Regions from separate parts of the Escherichia sp. MAL-1 genome, predicted to be linked through region 1. Evidence: riboswitches for the same ligand, from Rfam matches in the RefSeq annotation. Region 1 holds a riboswitch; each other region holds the start of a gene.
The links. Region 1 has a riboswitch for thiamine pyrophosphate ahead of thiM (hydroxyethylthiazole kinase). Riboswitches for the same ligand answer to the same signal wherever they lie in the genome.

Region 1 (5,948 bases):
ATATTGCCATGCTCCAGCACCCCGCTGCGCACGGCATTTTTTACCGTTTCGGCAAACTTAATATAAAGCGGCGTGTTATCCGCCGCTAAAATACGTTCGTTCAGTTGGGCAATCAGCTGGGTATGCGCTTGTTCCATTTGTCTTTTTCCTGCCAGGGAGTCTGGTGGGAGTATATCACTGCTTCTTATTTAAGGCGTTTCTTTAATCCCATCAACGAATCCCTGCAACTCCTCCACCGTGCCATTAAACACATTAAAATCCACCGGACCATTGATGCCATCTACCTGTCCACGGTCGGAATGCTGCCAGAAGCGCCAGGCCATGCCGTCATTGTCCGGACGACGTTGATAGTAGTGAGCCACCCACCACGGATATTCATTGAAATAGCCCGCCAGATTCGTGTGATAAAAAACGGCTCCTGAGTAAATAATCTGCTTTTTCCCCGTACTTTTTTCGACCATTTTTAGCCACTGACTTACCCTCTTGCGTAATTCTTTTGCCGATAATTTTCCTCGCTCTTCTACGTCCAGTACCGCAGGGAAATCGCCTTGTGAGAAATCTACCGTTTGCAGAAATAATCGCACCTGAACCGGTGCTGCTACCGACGGGGAGAAATAATGATATGCCCCGCGCAGCAGGCCATTTTCGCGGCTTAGTTGCCAGTTACGCGAAAAATAGGGGTCCACCAGCTTTTCTCCTTCCGTCGCCTTAATAAAAGCAAACTGTAAGCGGATACCGTTGTCGCGCATTTTTGCCACCCGCTGCCAGTCGATCCGCTCCTGCCAGCGCGAAACATCTATTCCGTGAATGGTGTAACTGGCAGGAATGCGAATAGCGAAAGATTTAACCGGGCGATAACCGTAGAAGTGGATGTAGTCTGTAATCTGAACTGCTGTCGAATAGAAAAAATTCACCGTCTGACGCGGATAAATTGCAACGATGGAAATTAGCCCAAGAGCGCATAATAGAGAGGTGAGTTTTTTTCGACTGGTAATTCTTAGCTGCATTGGTTTCATCCCTGAATGTCAGTGCCAAAGGCTGACAATAACCAAAGCAGCTATAGTACGGTGCTCACCACCAGGCGTGGAAGTGGTGAACCGGACCAATACCGTGACCAACTTCCAGCGTGTCGGCCTGGGCTAACGCCGATGAAAGCCAGCTTTTTGCCTCCTGTACGGTGTCAGCCCAGTTTGTATGGCGCGGGCGTAGTGCAGCCAACGCCGCAGAGAGTGTACAACCAGTGCCGTGGGTGTTTTTGGTCATAATGCGCGGTGCGGTAAACCGTTGTTCACCCTCGCGGGTAAACAGCCAGTCCGGGCTTTGCTCATCATCCAGATGACCACCTTTCATTAGCACTGCGCCACAGCCCATCGCCAACAGCGATCGCCCTTGTTCCAGCATTTCCTGTTCGGTGCGCGCGTGTGGCGCGTCGAGCAAGGCGGCAGCTTCGGGCAAGTTTGGCGTTATTAATGAAACCTGTGGCAATAATCGACTGCGCAGCGTAGCAACCGCCGAAGGTGAAAGCAGCGGGTCGCCGCTTTTTGCCAGCATAACGGTGTCGAGTACCACGTTTTGGATCTGATAACGTTGCAACCGTTCTGCCACCGCTTCAACAATATCGGTTTCCGCCAGCATACCGATTTTAGTGGTATCGATTCGCACATCGCTGAACACCGAATCGAGCTGGGCGGCGACAAAATCAGGCTCAATGCGATACACCGACTGTACGCCACGGGTATTTTGCGCCACCAGTGCAGTAATAACTGAGCAACCATAAGCGCCAAGTGCCGAGAAGGTTTTAAGATCGGCCTGAATCCCCGCACCACCACTCGGATCAGTACCGGCAATCGTCAGAGCGTTAATTCGTTTCATGCCTGCACCTCCTGCGTCAATTGCCAGAGCGCATCAAGGAAATGTGGAACAAAACTGCCTGGCCCCTCGCTTCTGGCGACTGCGCGTTCTCCGGCTTGTTTCATCCAGTGACAGGCAGATGCGACATTTTCCAGCGTATCGCCTGGTAACGCACAGCAGGCAGCGACAACCGCCGATAATGCACAGCCAGTTCCTACCACTTTGGTCATTAACGGATCACCACCGTGAATACCAATGATACGATGTCCATCGGTAACATAATCCATCTCGCCAGTGACCACGACGATTGCGCCAGTTTCCCGTGCCAGTGTTTGTGCAGCGGGTATCGCGTTAGCTGCGGCGTCAGTGGTATCCACTCCCCGTCCGCCATTAGCAATGCCAGCTAATGCCATGATTTCCGAAGCATTACCACGTATCGCTGCCGGTTTAAAAGATAAAAGTTCATGACAAAAATGGCGGCGATAATCGAGCGCACCCACCGCTACTGGATCAAGCGTCCAGGGTGTTTGAGAGCTTTTTGCTTGCTCAACGGCAGCACGCATCGCCTGAGCGCGTGGCTGCGTCAGTGTGCCAACGTTAATCAACAAGGCACTGGCGATAGCCGCAAACTGACTGGCCTCTTCGGTTTCGATAACCATCGCTGGCAATGCACCGAGCGCCAGCAAGGTATTGGCGGTAAAGGTTTGCACCACATCATTGGTCATGCAGTGCACAAGAGGGGAATGTTGGTGAAAAAGGTGTAACGCGTGCGCAGATTGCGCTGAACCCAGCAGGTCGACTTGCATAGTTTGCTCCTGCCATAACGTGAAGAAGCAATGACCTGGTGGTCCGTGACTTCCCTACGCTGGCATTATCCAGATCAGGTGATACGGGTATTTCTCAGCCTTCACGCAGAAGGGCACCCCGAGTCGTTTGGTTGCGATGATAAATCGCAGAGGAGGATGGTAATGTCCAGCGCACGCGTTGTAAACGAGGAAAAACGGCAGTTTTACAATCGCGTTAATAAATTATTTGATATATGAATCCAGCACCTTCAGAACGACATCCAGATCTTCTTCACGTTTTAGCTCATCCCCCTGGTGAACGATGTGTTCCGTCAGATGACCTTTAATCACTTCCCGCATCAGACCGTTTACCGCGCCACGGATAGCAGCAATCTGTTGTAAAACTGCAGCGCATTCGTGCGGCTCGTCGAGCATTTTCTTGAGCGCCACGACCTGGCCCTGAATCTTACTGGCACGCGCTTTCAGTTTCTGTTTATCACGGATTGTATGAGACATGGCAACACCTGGTTAACAAGAATATGAAAAATCATAGCACTATTAATCTACTGGGGGGTAGTATCAGGTACTGGGGGGGAGTAGAATCAGATTGCCGAATTAATACTAAGAATTATTATCATGACCGAATTTACAACTCTTCTTCAGCAAGGAAACGCCTGGTTCTTCATCCCCAGCGCCATCTTACTTGGTGCGCTTCATGGCCTGGAACCAGGGCACTCAAAAACGATGATGGCGGCGTTTATCATCGCCATCAAAGGCACCATTAAACAAGCGGTGATGCTCGGACTGGCAGCAACTATTTCGCATACCGCAGTGGTCTGGTTAATTGCCTTTGGCGGGATGGTGATCAGCAAGCGCTTTACTGCTCAATCAGCAGAACCGTGGCTCCAGCTGATTTCCGCAGTGATCATTATTAGCACCGCGTTCTGGATGTTCTGGCGTACCTGGCGCGGCGAACGCAACTGGCTGGAGAATATGCACGGGCATGATTATGAGCATCATCATCACGATCACGAACATGGCGAGTATCAGGATGCCCATGCACGAGCCCATGCCAATGACATTAAACGACGCTTTGATGGTAGAGAGGTCACCAACTGGCAAATTTTGTTATTTGGCTTAACCGGTGGCCTTATCCCCTGCCCGGCAGCAATTACCGTGCTGTTGATATGCATTCAGTTGAAAGCCCTGACACTGGGCGCAACACTGGTCGTCAGTTTCAGCATTGGCCTGGCGTTAACGCTTGTCACCGTAGGCGTTGGCGCAGCAATCAGCGTTCAGCAGGTCGCAAAACGCTGGAGCGGATTTAACACTCTCGCTAAACGCGCCCCCTATTTTTCCAGTCTGTTGATTGGCTTAGTCGGTGTGTATATGGGCGTACATGGCTTCATGGGCATAATGCGATAACTCAATCCTTTAGGCTTGCATGTTATCTTCAGCCCAGGATGATTCTTAAATCAGCTATTTCCGCTGACTCTCTGCTCGCTAAGGATGCTTTTAGGGCATCCTTTCATTTACACTTTTTACGAAATCATGGGATCACTAACAAAATATCGCTTGTCAGTTATATTGTATGGCAGGAAAGATATGCGACTGATATTACAGATCCCCAAAGTGGAGAGTTTATGACCATTAAAAATAAGATGTTGCTGGGTGCGCTTTTGCTGGTTACCAGTGCCGCCTGGGCCGCACCAGCCACCGCGGGTTCGACCAATACCTCGGGAATTTCTAAGTATGAGTTAAGTAGTTTCATTGCTGACTTTAAGCATTTCAAACCAGGGGACACCGTACCAGAAATGTACCGTACCGATGAGTACAACATTAAGCAGTGGCAGTTGCGTAACCTGCCCGCGCCTGATGCCGGGACGCACTGGACCTATATGGGTGGCGCGTACGTGTTGATCAGCGACACCGACGGTAAAATCATTAAAGCCTACGACGGTGAGATTTTTTATCATCGCTAAAAAAAGCCCCCTCATCATGAGGGGGAAATGCAGACACCTTGTTATTTTTTATTATTAGCCACTTGCTCGTCTTGCTTGTTATTAGTCGTATTTCACGTTGATTAATGCGGTTGCCTCCAGTGCGCCAGATTTAACTTTGTTTGTATCGTAGACGTAGTAACTGGCTGTTATCGGAATTGAAACCGTTGTATCTGTAAGTTTTGACTTCGCCGCAACTTCCTTTAAATTTGTATATCCTTTACTGCTGTTAGTGATATTTAAAAGTGTGACTGGCGAACCATTACTTTCAAGAATAAATCCTACGCCATTATCTTCCGCACCTTTCAGTATTGTGTTGCTGTTGGTTAACAAGTCAGAACTTGATAAATACACCTGCATTTTCCGTGATGTTTGATTTTGTTGACCTAATAAATTTTTACAACGCAGAATAATATCCCCTTGTTTACTATTTATTGTTGCTTTGTTACCTGTGGCTGGTAATTGTGAAACGGGAATACTGTCTAAAGTAATTAATAAATCGTCCGGTTTGCAGGTTGTGGTTATCGGGTTGTATGACAATGTCAGATTAAAGGAATAGACACCTGCATTTTGTGCCAATGCATTTCTGTAGCTATTTACACATGCATCCCGGTGATGCTGCCAACTTACTGATTTAGTGTATGATGGTGTTTTTGAGGTGCTCCAGTGGCTTCTGTTTCTATCAGCTGTCCCTCCTGTTCAGCTACTGACGGGGTGGTGCGTAACGGCAAAAGCACCGCCGGACATCAGCGCTATCTCTGCTCTCACTGCCGTAAAACATGGCAACTGCAGTTCACTTACACCGCTTCTCAACCCGGTACGCACCAGAAAATCATTGATATGGCCATGAATGGCGTTGGATGCCGGGCAACAGCCCGCATTATGGGCGTTGGCCTCAACACGATTTTACGTCACTTAAAAAACTCAGGCCGCAGTCGGTAACCTCGCGCATACAGCCGGGCAGTGACGTCATCGTCTGCGCGGAAATGGACGAACAGTGGGGCTATGTCGGGGCTAAATCGCGCCAGCGCTGGCTGTTTTACGCGTATGACAGGCTCCGGAAGACGGTTGTTGCGCACGTATTCGGTGAACGCACTATGGCGACGCTGGGGCGTCTTATGAGCCTGCTGTCACCCTTTGACGTGGTGATATGGATGACGGATGGCTGGCCGCTGTATGAATCCCGCCTGAAGGGAAAGCTGCACGTAATCAGCAAGCGATATACGCAGCGAATTGAGCGGCATAACCTGAATCTGAGGCAGCACCTGGCACGGCTGGGACGGAAGTCGCTGTCGTTCTCAAAATCGGTGGA
Region 2 (5,948 bases), 2.1 Mb from region 1:
CCCGCCAGGTACAGCGCAGCAGGTGTACCCAGCCCGCCCAGACCGATAATCAGCACCTGGCTGTCGAGCAGTTTTTGCTGCCCGTCCAGAGCGATATCGTCGAGCAGGATTTGGCGGCTATAACGCATAAAGTCACGGTCATTCATCGCCAACTCCTGCAATTTCCAGCAACTGTGCCGTTGCCAAACGCCAGTCTGCGGCTTGAGTAATGGCGCTGACGACGGCGATACTGCCGACACCCGTTGCTATCACCGCAGGCGCGCGTGCCAGACTGATACCGCCAATCGCCACGGTGGGATAATCCGCCAGTCGCTCAACATGCCGTGCCAGCTGTTCCAGCCCCTGCGGTGCAGAAGGCATCTGTTTGGTTTGCGTCGGGAACACATGTCCCAGCGCGATATAAGAGGGGCGTGCTGCCAGCGCGACGTCGATTTCCATATCGTCATGTGTCGAAACGCCCAGCCGCAGGCCTGCCGCGCGGATGGCATTGAGATCGGTGGCTTGCAAATCTTCCTGCCCCAAATGGACGCCATACGCCTGATGCTTGATCGCCAGCCGCCAGTAATCGTTGATAAACAATCGCGCGTTATAGCGGCGGCCCAGCGCAATTGCCGCCACGACATCGGCTTCCACCTCTTCATCGCGCCGATCTTTGATGCGTAGCTGGAGAGTACGTACGCCTGCATCCAACAGACGTTCGATCCACTGTACACTGTCCACCACCGGGTACAGTCCTGAACGAAAAGGTACAGGAGGAAAATCAGGCTGATACATCACGCTTCCTCCTTACGCAGGTAGATTTCTCCGCCTCTGGCACGGAAGTTCTCCGACATATCCGCCATTCCCATTTCAATAGTTTGCGTGGCGGCGTAATCACGCACTTCCTGGCTGATTTTCATCGAGCAGAATTTCGGCCCACACATGGAGCAAAAATGGGCGACTTTACCTGACTCTTGCGGCAGGGTTTCATCGTGATAAGCGCGGGCGGTAAACGGGTCGAGGGCCAGATTAAACTGGTCTTCCCAGCGAAATTCGAAGCGGGCTTTCGACATGGCGTTATCGCGAATTTGCGCGCCCGGATGCCCTTTCGCCAGGTCAGCGGCGTGGGCGGCAATCTTATAGGTGATAAGCCCCTGCTTAACATCTTCTTTATTGGGCAGACCCAGATGCTCTTTTGGCGTTACGTAACAGAGCATCGCGCAGCCAAACCAGCCAATCATCGCCGCACCAATCCCCGACGTGAAGTGGTCATAGCCCGGCGCAATATCGGTAGTTAGCGGCCCCAGAGTGTAAAACGGCGCTTCGTGGCAGTGCTCTAACTCCTCGGTCATATTGCGGCGGATCATCTGCATCGGCACGTGGCCTGGGCCTTCAATCATCACCTGCACGTCATATTCCCAGGCAATTTTGGTCAGTTCGCCCAGCGTATGCAGCTCGGCAAACTGCGCTTCATCGTTGGCGTCCTGAATAGAACCGGGGCGCAGACCGTCGCCCAGCGACAGCGAAACGTCATAAGCGGCACAGATTTCACAAATTTCGCGGAAGTGTTGATAGAGGAAATTTTCCTGATGATGGGAGAGGCACCATTTCGCCATAATCGAACCGCCGCGAGAGACGATACCGGTCAGGCGTTTCGCGGTCATCGGCACATAGCGCAGCAGTACGCCCGCATGGATAGTGAAGTAATCCACACCTTGCTCGGCCTGTTCCAGCAGCGTGTCGCGGAACGCTTCCCAGGTAAGATCTTCGGCGATCCCGTTAACCTTCTCCAGCGCTTGGTAGATCGGCACTGTACCGATCGGCACCGGGCTGTTACGCAAAATCCACTCGCGGGTTTCGTGAATATAGCGACCGGTGGAGAGATCCATCACCGTATCCGCTCCCCAGCGGGTGGACCATACCAGCTTTTCCACTTCTTCTTCGATGGAAGAGGTGACCGCTGAGTTGCCGATATTGGCGTTAACTTTTACCAGGAAGTTACGGCCAATAATCATCGGCTCCGATTCCGGATGATTAATGTTGGCCGGGATAATCGCACGTCCGGCAGCAACTTCATCACGGACAAATTCCGCAGTGATATTTTCCGGCAGACGTGCGCCAAAGCTCATTCCCGGATGCTGGTGGCGTAAAACTTCGCTACGGATGCGCTCGCGGCCCATATTCTCGCGGATGGCGATGAATTCCATTTCCGGTGTGATGATGCCCTGGCGGGCGTAGTGCAGTTGGGTGACGCGGCGTCCTGTTTTGGCGCGTTTTGGCGTTAATAAGCCGCTAAAACGTAGCTCGTCGAGGCCATCATCTGCCAGCCGCGCTTTAGTGTAATCGGAACTGCGCACGGTAAGTTCTTCGGTATCGCCGCGCGCATCGATCCATGGCTGGCGTAGTTTTGCCAGCCCTTGCTGCACGTTAATGGCAATCTGCGGATCGCCATACGGGCCGGAGGTGTCGTAGGCCGGAATCGCTTCGTTTTCTTCGTACTGCGGCTGTTCTTTGCTGCCGCCAATTAGCGTCGGGCTAAGCTGGATCTCACGCATCGGCACGCGCACGCCGGGTTGTGTGCCAGTGATATAAATGCGTTTTGAGTTGGGAAAGGCGGTGCCTTCCAGGGTGTCGATAAAATGTTGGGCCTGGGCGCGCTGTTCGCGGCGGGTCAGTTTTGTTGCAGACATAGCTCATTCCAAAAAGTTAAGGACGTGGCTTGTCAGACGACGGATGAAGCAAGAGACGATCGCCGCAAAGGCGATGCGATAGCAGATTAACTCTTGTTCCCTTCGCAGGTATTAGCCTGATCAGGTTCCGCGGATCCCGAATAAACGGTCTCAGCCAGTTAAGGCACTCCGACAAGAAATTAGCCCCCACAAACGGGGCGTTGAATGTAAATTACGCGTTAACAGCGCAGAACTCAAGCAGGATGTTTGACGCGGGCGGCGTCAAGCACCAGCAGAATCAGCTTATCTTCCAGCACAAAGCGCGCTTCCAGCGCCTCGCCGATGTCAGATAAAACCTGTTGAAACTCAAGGTAATTATCATGATCGATGGCGGTTTCCAGGCTGGAATCGTAGTAATCCATAATCTGTTGGGTATTGGCTTCGAGTTGCGGCCAAATCTTCGCGGCGCGCGCGAGTTGCCCGTTGCCTTCCAGCTTATGAAGAATGCGCTCATAAATACTGAAATGTCCGGCAGACAAGTAATCGACCAGGCTCTGACAAAAATCATCAAGGGCTTTTTCGTTTAGCCTCATGTACGATTCTTTGCCAGGCTTAATGCCAACCAGATTGTAGTAAGCCACGAGCAGATGCTTACGTACATGTAGCCAGCGATCAACCAGTTTGTTACTTCCTCTGACGCGCTCCGTCAGGTTATCGAGCTGGTTAAGCATGATTGACTCCGCAAGTTTGTATTCAAAAACTGCTCAGTGAGAAATGTAAAAACCATGTTAAACATGCCAGTGATGCAAAGGTAGTGCAAGAGCTATGGATCGTATAATTGAAAAATTAGATCACGGCTGGTGGGTCGTCAGCCATGAACAAAAATTATGGTTGCCGAAGGGAGAATTGCCATATGGCGAAGCGGCAAATTTCGATCTTGTGGGTCAGCGCGCACTACAAATCGGCGAATGGCAGGGGGAACCTGTTTGGTTAGTACAACAGCAGCGGCGTCACGATATGGGGTCGGTACGTCAGGTCATTGATCTCGATGTTGGGCTGTTTCAACTGGCCGGACGAGGCGTACAACTGGCGGAGTTTTACCGATCGCATAAATACTGTGGTTACTGCGGGCATGAAATGTATCCGAGCAAAACCGAATGGGCGATGCTGTGCAGCCATTGCCGTGAGCGTTACTACCCGCAAATCGCCCCCTGCATTATTGTTGCCATCCGTCGCGATGATTCGATCCTCCTCGCCCAGCATACCCGCCATCGTAACGGTGTCCATACGGTACTTGCCGGATTCGTCGAAGTGGGCGAAACCCTCGAGCAGGCGGTCGCGCGGGAAGTGATGGAAGAGAGCGGAATTAAAGTTAAAAACTTGCGTTATGTGACTTCCCAGCCGTGGCCGTTTCCTCAGTCTTTAATGACCGCGTTTATGGCGGAATATGACAGCGGCGACATCGTGATCGACCCGAAAGAATTGCTTGAGGCGAACTGGTATCGCTATGACGATTTGCCGTTACTCCCGCCGCCCGGCACCGTAGCGCGCCGTCTGATAGAAGATACTGTGGCGATGTGTCGGGCAGAGTATGAGTGATGATACACTGACCGCCTGACGCACTAAGGAACAGCCAAAATGACCGAACTTAAAAACGATCGTTATCTGCGGGCGCTGCTGCGCCAGCCCGTTGATGTCACTCCAGTATGGATGATGCGCCAGGCGGGTCGCTATCTACCGGAATATAAAGCCACGCGCGCCCAGGCGGGCGATTTTATGTCGCTGTGCAAAAACGCCGAGCTGGCGTGCGAAGTGACTTTGCAACCGCTGCGTCGCTACCCGCTGGATGCGGCGATCCTCTTTTCCGATATCCTCACCGTGCCGGACGCGATGGGGTTAGGGCTCTATTTTGAAGCCGGAGAAGGTCCGCGTTTTACCTCGCCAGTCACCTGCAAAGCCGACGTCGATAAACTGCCAATTCCGGACCCGGAAGATGAGCTGGGTTACGTGATGAACGCGGTGCGTACCATTCGTCGCGAACTGAAAGGCGAAGTGCCGCTGATTGGTTTTTCCGGCAGCCCGTGGACGCTGGCGACCTACATGGTGGAAGGCGGCAGCAGCAAAGCGTTCACCGTGATCAAAAAAATGATGTATGCCGATCCGCAGGCGCTGCACGCTCTACTCGATAAACTGGCGAAAAGCGTCACTTTGTATCTGAATGCGCAGATTAAAGCCGGTGCTCAGGCAGTGATGATTTTCGACACCTGGGGCGGTGTGCTTACCGGGCGCGATTATCAACAGTTCTCGCTCTATTACATGCATAAAATTGTTGATGGTTTACTGCGTGAAAACGACGGTCGCCGCGTACCGGTCACGCTGTTTACCAAAGGCGGCGGACAGTGGCTGGAAGCGATGGCAGAAACCGGTTGCGATGCGTTGGGCCTCGACTGGACAACGGATATCGCCGATGCGCGCCGCCGTGTGGGCAATAAAGTCGCGTTGCAGGGTAATATGGATCCGTCGATGCTGTACGCGCCGCCTGCCCGCATTGAAGAAGAAGTAGCGACTATACTTGCAGGTTTCGGTCACGGCGAAGGTCATGTCTTTAACCTTGGTCACGGCATCCATCAGGATGTGCCGCCAGAACATGCTGGCGTGTTCGTGGAGGCAGTGCATCGACTGTCTGAACAATATCACCGCTAAGGAGTGATTATGGATCTCGCGTCATTACGCGCTCAACAAATCGAACTGGCTTCTTCTGTGATCCGCGAGGATCGACTCGATAAAGATCCACCGGATCTGATCGCCGGAGCCGATGTCGGGTTTGAGCAGGGCGGAGAAGTGACGCGAGCGGCGATGGTGCTGCTGAAATATCCCTCGCTTGAGCTGGTGGAGTATAAAGTTGCCCGCATCGCCACCACCATGCCTTACATTCCAGGTTTTCTTTCCTTCCGCGAATATCCTGCGCTGCTGGCAGCGTGGGAGATGCTGTCGCAAAAGCCGGATTTAGTGTTTGTCGATGGTCATGGGATCTCGCATCCTCGCCGTCTTGGCGTCGCCAGCCATTTTGGCTTATTGGTGGATGTGCCGACCATTGGCGTGGCGAAAAAACGGCTCTGCGGTAAATTCGAACCGCTCTCCAGCGAACCGGGCGCGCTGGCCCCACTGATGGATAAAGGCGAGCAGCTGGCCTGGGTCTGGCGCAGCAAAGCGCGCTGTAACCCGTTGTTTATCGCTACCGGCCATCGGGTCAGCGTGGACAGCGCGCTGGCGTGGGTACAACGCTGCATGAAAGGCTAT
Region 3 (5,948 bases), 2.3 Mb from region 1:
CCGCGCGGCATCTTCCACACTGTGTGACACCATCAATAACGTCATTTTTTGCTGCTGGCAGCTCGTGCTCACCAGCGTCAACATCTCCTGGCGTAGTGCCGGATCGAGCGCAGAGAACGGTTCATCGAGCAATAAAATCGGCTGTTCGCGTACCAGACAACGTGCTAACGCCACTCGCTGTCGCTGACCGCCGGAAAGCTCGCCAGGTAACCGCGCCATTAAATTATCAATCCCCATCTGGCGGGCGATAGCGTGCATTTTCTCCTGCTGTGCCGCGTTCAGTTTCAATCCCGGATTTAGCCCCAGCCCGATGTTCTGCGCGACCGTCAGGTGACTGAACAGGTTGTTTTCCTGAAACAGCATCGACACCGGACGGCGTGACGGCGGCGTCGTGGTGTGATCAACGCCGTCGATAGTCAGCGAACCGCTGGCTGGCGTCAGAAAACCGGCGATCAAATTCAGCAGGGTACTTTTACCCGCGCCGCTTGGCCCGAGGATTGCCACCTGCTCGCCGCGTTCTACCGTTAAGCTAAAACGCATCGGCAAATGGTGATAAAGCCAGGTGATATCAGTCAGTTTTAACATTTCGCCCCGGTAGTTTTTCAATCACGGTAAACAGCAGAAAACAGAGTAGTAGCAGAATTAACGCGGTGACCGCACCGTCCTGGCTGCGATAGGAGCCAATTTGCTGGTAGAGATAAAACGGCAGGGTACGGAAATCATCGTTACCGAACAACGCCACTACGCCAAAATCACCAATCGACAGCACGCAGGCAAAAGCCAGCGCCTGCGCCAGTGGACGTTTCAGGGCGCGCAGCTCGACCACTTTTAAGCGCGACCAGCCTTCAATGCCCAGCGACTGACACAACATACTGTAGCGGGCGGTGATATCGCGCATCGGGTTTTCCAGTACTTTCAGCGCATAAGGGATCGCCATTAACGCATTGGTGAAAATCACAATGCCGTCAGCAGATTGCGGCAGGCCAATGGTGTTGTTGAGCAGTAAAAAGAAGCCGGTAGCCAGCACAATCCCCGGCATGGCGAGAATCAACATGCCGCTCATCTCCAGCGCCTGACCCGCCAGCATTTTCTGCCGCGCCCGAAGTTCGCGACTGCTCCATAGCAGCATCATGGTCAGCACTACGCACAATACACCTGCCGCCAGCGCAATACGCAACGAGGTCCACAGCGCCTGCCACAGCACCGGTTGTGCCAGCACTTCCGGCAACTGGCGATTTAGCCCATCGACGATCACCGCCAGCAACGGTGGCAGCAACAGCAGCAGCGCCAGCACAATTAACACCGTGTCGCAAATGCGGCTATGCAGACGATCGTCCGGGTCGCGCCAGCCTTGCAGCAGCGTGGTGCCTGGCGCAATGGCCTTACTCAATCGCTGACTCAGCAGCACCAACCCGAGGCAACACACCATCTGGATCAGCGCCAGCATCGCCGCGCGGGCAGGATCGTAGTCGTAACTCAGCGCCTGATAGATTGCCAGCTCGATAGTGGTTGCCTGCGGACCGCCGCCCAGCGACAGCACGGTGGCGAAGCTGGCGAAACAGAGCATAAAGATAAGCGCGGCAACCGGCGGGATTTGTCGCCGTAGCCACGGCCATTCGATGAAGCGGAAAAAATGCCAGCCGCGCATCCCAAGCTGGGCGGCAAGCTGACGTTGCTCGCCGGGAATGTTTTCCAGTGCCTGGAGTAATAAGCGGCTCGCCATCGGTAGATTAAAAAATACGTGCGCCAGCAAAATACCTTGCAGGCCGTAGGGCGAAAAGGTCCACTCCAGACCGAGCGATTGGCAGAGCGATGCCAGCCAGCCCTGACGACCATAGACGCTAAGAATGCCGAAAACAGCAACCAGCACCGGGAGGATCAAGGTCATTGCGCACAGACGCAACAGCGCCAGCCGACCCGGAAAGCGCCTGCGATAGAGTGCGCGGGCGAGGAATATCGCGGGTACGACAGAGAGCAGCGCCGAGAGAAACGCCTGCCAGAAGGAGAAGCGCACCACATGCCACAGGTAGCTGTCCTGCCAGATTGCCACCCAGTTACCCTGCGGCGCGTTCCACCACAGGGCGAGAAACGCCGCGAGCGCAACCGCTACCACCAGCGTGGCGGCGCTTACACCTGGAATTAACCAGCCGGGAATTAACGGCTGACGGCGCGTTGCCATTCGCTAATCCATGCCTGACGTTGTGCCGCCACTTCGGCTGGCGTGAACTCCAGCGTGGTTGCTGGTTTGGTCAATTGTTCAAACCCGGCAGGCAGCGTGACATTTGCCACCGGATACATCCAGTTGCCGGTTGGGATCGCATTCTGGAAAGCCGGAGAAACCATAAACTGGAGAAATTTTTGCGCCAGCTCCGGCTGCTTGCTGGCAGCGGTGCGGGCGGCGACTTCCACCTGCAGATAGTGACCTTCGCTAAAGTTCGCGGCGGCGTAGTTATCTTTTTTCTCTTCGAGAATGTGATAAGCCGGAGAGGTGGTGTAACTCAGTACCAGATCGCTTTCACCTTTTAAAAACAGGCCGTAGGCTTCGCTCCAGCCTTTGGTGACGGTGACAGTTTTCTTCGCCAGTTTCTGCCAGGCCTGCGGGGTGTCATCGCCATAGACTTTTTGCATCCACAACAGCAGACCCAGCCCCGGCGTACTGGTGCGCGGATCCTGATAAATCACTCGCCAGTTTTGATCGCTCTCAACCAGCTCTTTCAGGCTTTGGGGCGGGTTTTTCAGTTTGTTCTTGTCGTAGACGAAGGCGAAGTAGCCGTAATCAAGCGGTACGAAAGTGTCATTATTCCAGCCGCCGGGAACGTTAATGGCATCCGCTGCCACGCCGCTTTTGGCAAACAGTCCGGTTTTACTGGCGGCGTCTAACAGGTTGTTATCCAGCCCCAGAACTACATCGGCTTTGCTGTTTTTGCCTTCCATCCGTAGACGGTTGAGAAGCGAAACGCCATCTTCCAGCGCCACCAGTTTCAGTTCGCAATTACAGTCGGCTTCAAAGGCTTTTTTAACCACCGGACCAGGCCCCCAGTCGGCGGCGAAGGAATCGTAGGTATAAACAGTCAGAACGGGTTTAGCGAAAACGGGCGCTGTGCACAGCAACAGCAGGGGCAGACATTTTTTTAACACTTTGCACCTCAAAAAAGAGTGGCAAAGGACTTGAGAAGGAGCCTCAAATCCCTTCGCCGGCGTTATCCGGATCAGGTTCGACGGGTATTTTCTCAGCGCACGCGTTTGCGTGGCACCCCGTTGAGAACGGCGTTAGTGTAGTGATTTTGTTATCAACCAGCAATCATGGATCCGGTGGCGCAAACCACGCTGATTTAAAATCGAACCAGCCGAGGGTGTTCATGCGCAGGCCGCGCATACTGCGTTGCCCCTGAATGATCAGCCAGTGGTGCAATAATGGCACCATCGCTTTGCTGGCGACCAGTTGCTGGCACCAGTTCGCCAGATTCATCTCGCCATTGCGCCAGCGAGCAGCGTCGGCTTGCCAGTCAATGGGAATGCAATGTTGTAGCAGTGGCACTTCGCATAAATGTGCGAAAACAGAGAAGTCCAGCGGCAGGGTAAAGTTGGCGCTGTTTAGCCAGATATCACTTTCGATCTCTCCTGTATGCCACTGATCGTAGTCGATCTCTTTGATTTCCAGCGTGACCTGGTGACTTGCCAGAATCTGCTGCATGATCCCGGCAATCACCCGATGCTCACTGTGATCCTGATAAAAGGTTAGGGTGAGGCTTTCCAGACCAGCCGGTTTTTCGCTCTTTATGGTGCGGGCATGGTGCCAACGGGGGAGCAGTCCATAAGCCGGGAACCACAGTTGCTGGTACTGTTCCTCAGCGAAATAGACCAGATTAGTTGGAGAAAGCACATAGCTTACCCAGTCCCTGACTTGCTGATTCGCCCCGCGATGGGTGCGGCTGTCGAATAGTAAATAGTAGCAACCTTCCTCCAGGCGGCTTTCAATCTCTTTTTCCTCGCCCTGTGGACCTTTTAGCATCAGACCTCCGGCTGGCTCGTCGGCAATTTCCGGCAGAACCCAGACGTTAACTTCGTCGATTAATGCCCGGTAACCGAAGAAGTCATCGAATGCCTGAATTTTCAGTTGATTGGTGCTGTTGCGGATCACCGCATACGGACCGGTGCCGATGGGATGGCTGGCAAAGTTACTGAGGGTTTCCCATTCGCGCGGCAGGATCATCGCCGGAACTTGCCCCAGCAATAACGGTAACCAGCGGTCCGGTTGCGTGAGATGGATATCCAGCGTCCAGGGCGTCGGCGACACAATGTCAGCAATATGCGAATAGAGCGGCAGCGTATTGATTCGTTTTAAAGAGGCGATCACGTCGTCCATTTCCAGTTCACGACCATGATGAAAATGGACTCCTGGACGCAAAAAGAAACGCCAGTGAAGCGGTGATATTTGCTGCCAGTGGTGGGCGATGTCTGCTTCCAGTTCCCCATTTTCCTCATTTATGCGCGTTAGCGAACTGAAGATTTGCCGGGCAATATGGGTTTCGGAACGGCGCAATGCGCTGCCAGGTAGCAGATTACGCAACGGACGATAGTAGAGCACGCGCAGGATGTGCCGCCCCTGGCGGAAGCTGCGGCCCAGATGAGAAACCAGCATTTGCCGCACAGTCGCTTTGTCGCCAACCAACTGTACTAGTTGGTCGATACGATCCTGCTCCAGCAGGTCTTCCGCCCGCTGTTGCTGAAGCGCCAGCCCGGTATAGAGGAATGTCAGACGCGAGCGTTTACCGCGCCCGACTTCCGCTTCCCACGTCAGCCAGCCGCGATCCTGCATGGTGTTGAGCAGGGTACGCATATGACGACGCGAGCAGCTCAATAACGCTGCCAGTTCGTTGAGCGTTGTGTCCTGCGATTTACCCTCGCAGCATTGCCACAGGCGGATGAACTGTTGTTGCAGACGAGCAGATGGCATAAAAGGGGAACTCCTGCGCAAAAGACAGCAATTTTATTTTCCCTATATTAAGTCAATAATTCCTAACGATGAAGCAAGGAGGTGCCCCATGCGTCAGTTTTATCAGCACTATTTTACCGCGACAGCGAAGTTGTGCTGGTTGCGTTGGTTAAGCGTCCCACAACGATTAACCATGCTTGAAGGACTGATGCAGTGGGATGACCGCAATTCTGAAAGTTGACTTGCCTGCATCATGTGTGACTGAGTATTGGTGTAAAATCACCCGCCAGCAGATTATACCTGCTGGTTTTTTTTATTCTCGCCGCGCTAAAAAGGGAACGTATGATCTGGATAATGACGATGGCTCGCCGTATGAACGGTGTTTACGCGGCATTTATGCTGGTCGCTTTTATGATGGGGGTGGCCGGGGCGCTACAGGCTCCTACATTGAGCTTATTTCTGAGTCGTGAGGTTGGCGCGCAACCTTTCTGGATCGGACTCTTTTATACGGTGAATGCTATTGCTGGGATCGGCGTAAGCCTCTGGTTGGCAAAACGTTCTGACAGTCAGGGCGATCGGCGAAAACTGATTATATTTTGCTGTTTGATGGCTATCGGCAATGCGCTATTGTTTGCATTTAATCGTCATTATCTGACGCTTATCACCTGTGGTGTGCTTCTGGCATCTCTGGCCAATACGGCAATGCCACAGTTATTTGCTCTGGCGCGGGAATATGCGGATAACTCGGCGCGAGAAGTGGTGATGTTTAGCTCGGTGATGCGTGCGCAGCTTTCTCTGGCATGGGTTATCGGTCCACCGTTGGCCTTTATGCTGGCGTTGAATTACGGCTTTACGGTGATGTTTTCGATTGCCGCCGGGATATTCACACTCAGTCTGGTATTGATTGCATTTATGCTTCCGTCTGTGGCGCGGGTAGAACTGCCGTCGGAAAATGCTTTATCAATGCAAGGTGGCTGGCAGGATAGTAACGTACGGATGTTATTTGTCGCCT

Region 2: it holds a riboswitch for thiamine pyrophosphate, as region 1 does, so the genes downstream of both, thiC (phosphomethylpyrimidine synthase ThiC) here and thiM (hydroxyethylthiazole kinase) in region 1, are expected to answer to the same signal.
Region 3: it holds a riboswitch for thiamine pyrophosphate, as region 1 does, so the genes downstream of both, thiB (thiamine ABC transporter substrate binding subunit) here and thiM (hydroxyethylthiazole kinase) in region 1, are expected to answer to the same signal.

The regions. Positions count from the first base shown of each region.
Region 1 is NZ_CM129609.1:1,776,517-1,782,464, reverse strand. It holds gene ACU8XX_RS08580 (GntR family transcriptional regulator) at 1-137, opposite strand, end outside; gene ACU8XX_RS08575 (glycoside hydrolase family 25 protein) at 189-1,007, opposite strand; gene thiD (bifunctional hydroxymethylpyrimidine kinase/phosphomethylpyrimidine kinase) at 1,072-1,872, opposite strand; gene thiM (hydroxyethylthiazole kinase) at 1,869-2,657, opposite strand; TPP riboswitch at 2,692-2,788, opposite strand; gene rcnR (Ni(II)/Co(II)-binding transcriptional repressor RcnR) at 2,880-3,152, opposite strand; gene rcnA (nickel/cobalt efflux protein RcnA) at 3,273-4,061, shown strand; gene rcnB (Ni(II)/Co(II) efflux transporter accessory subunit RcnB) at 4,280-4,618, shown strand; partial or broken gene ACU8XX_RS08545 (fimbrial protein) at 4,700-5,245, opposite strand; one part of gene ACU8XX_RS08540 (IS1-like element IS1A family transposase) at 5,303-5,552, shown strand; one part of gene ACU8XX_RS08540 (IS1-like element IS1A family transposase) at 5,552-5,948, shown strand, end outside.
Region 2 is NZ_CM129609.1:4,631,650-4,637,597, reverse strand. It holds gene thiF (thiazole biosynthesis adenylyltransferase ThiF) at 1-146, opposite strand, end outside; gene thiE (thiamine phosphate synthase) at 139-774, opposite strand; gene thiC (phosphomethylpyrimidine synthase ThiC) at 774-2,669, opposite strand; TPP riboswitch at 2,750-2,850, opposite strand; gene rsd (sigma D regulator) at 2,903-3,379, opposite strand; gene nudC (NAD(+) diphosphatase) at 3,474-4,247, shown strand; gene hemE (uroporphyrinogen decarboxylase) at 4,287-5,351, shown strand; gene nfi (deoxyribonuclease V) at 5,361-5,948, shown strand, end outside.
Region 3 is NZ_CM129609.1:4,073,159-4,079,106, reverse strand. It holds gene thiQ (thiamine ABC transporter ATP-binding protein ThiQ) at 1-585, opposite strand, end outside; gene thiP (thiamine/thiamine pyrophosphate ABC transporter permease ThiP) at 569-2,179, opposite strand; gene thiB (thiamine ABC transporter substrate binding subunit) at 2,155-3,138, opposite strand; TPP riboswitch at 3,169-3,268, opposite strand; gene sgrR (DNA-binding transcriptional regulator SgrR) at 3,302-4,957, opposite strand; gene sgrT (glucose uptake inhibitor SgrT) at 5,046-5,177, shown strand; gene setA (sugar efflux transporter SetA) at 5,279-5,948, shown strand, end outside.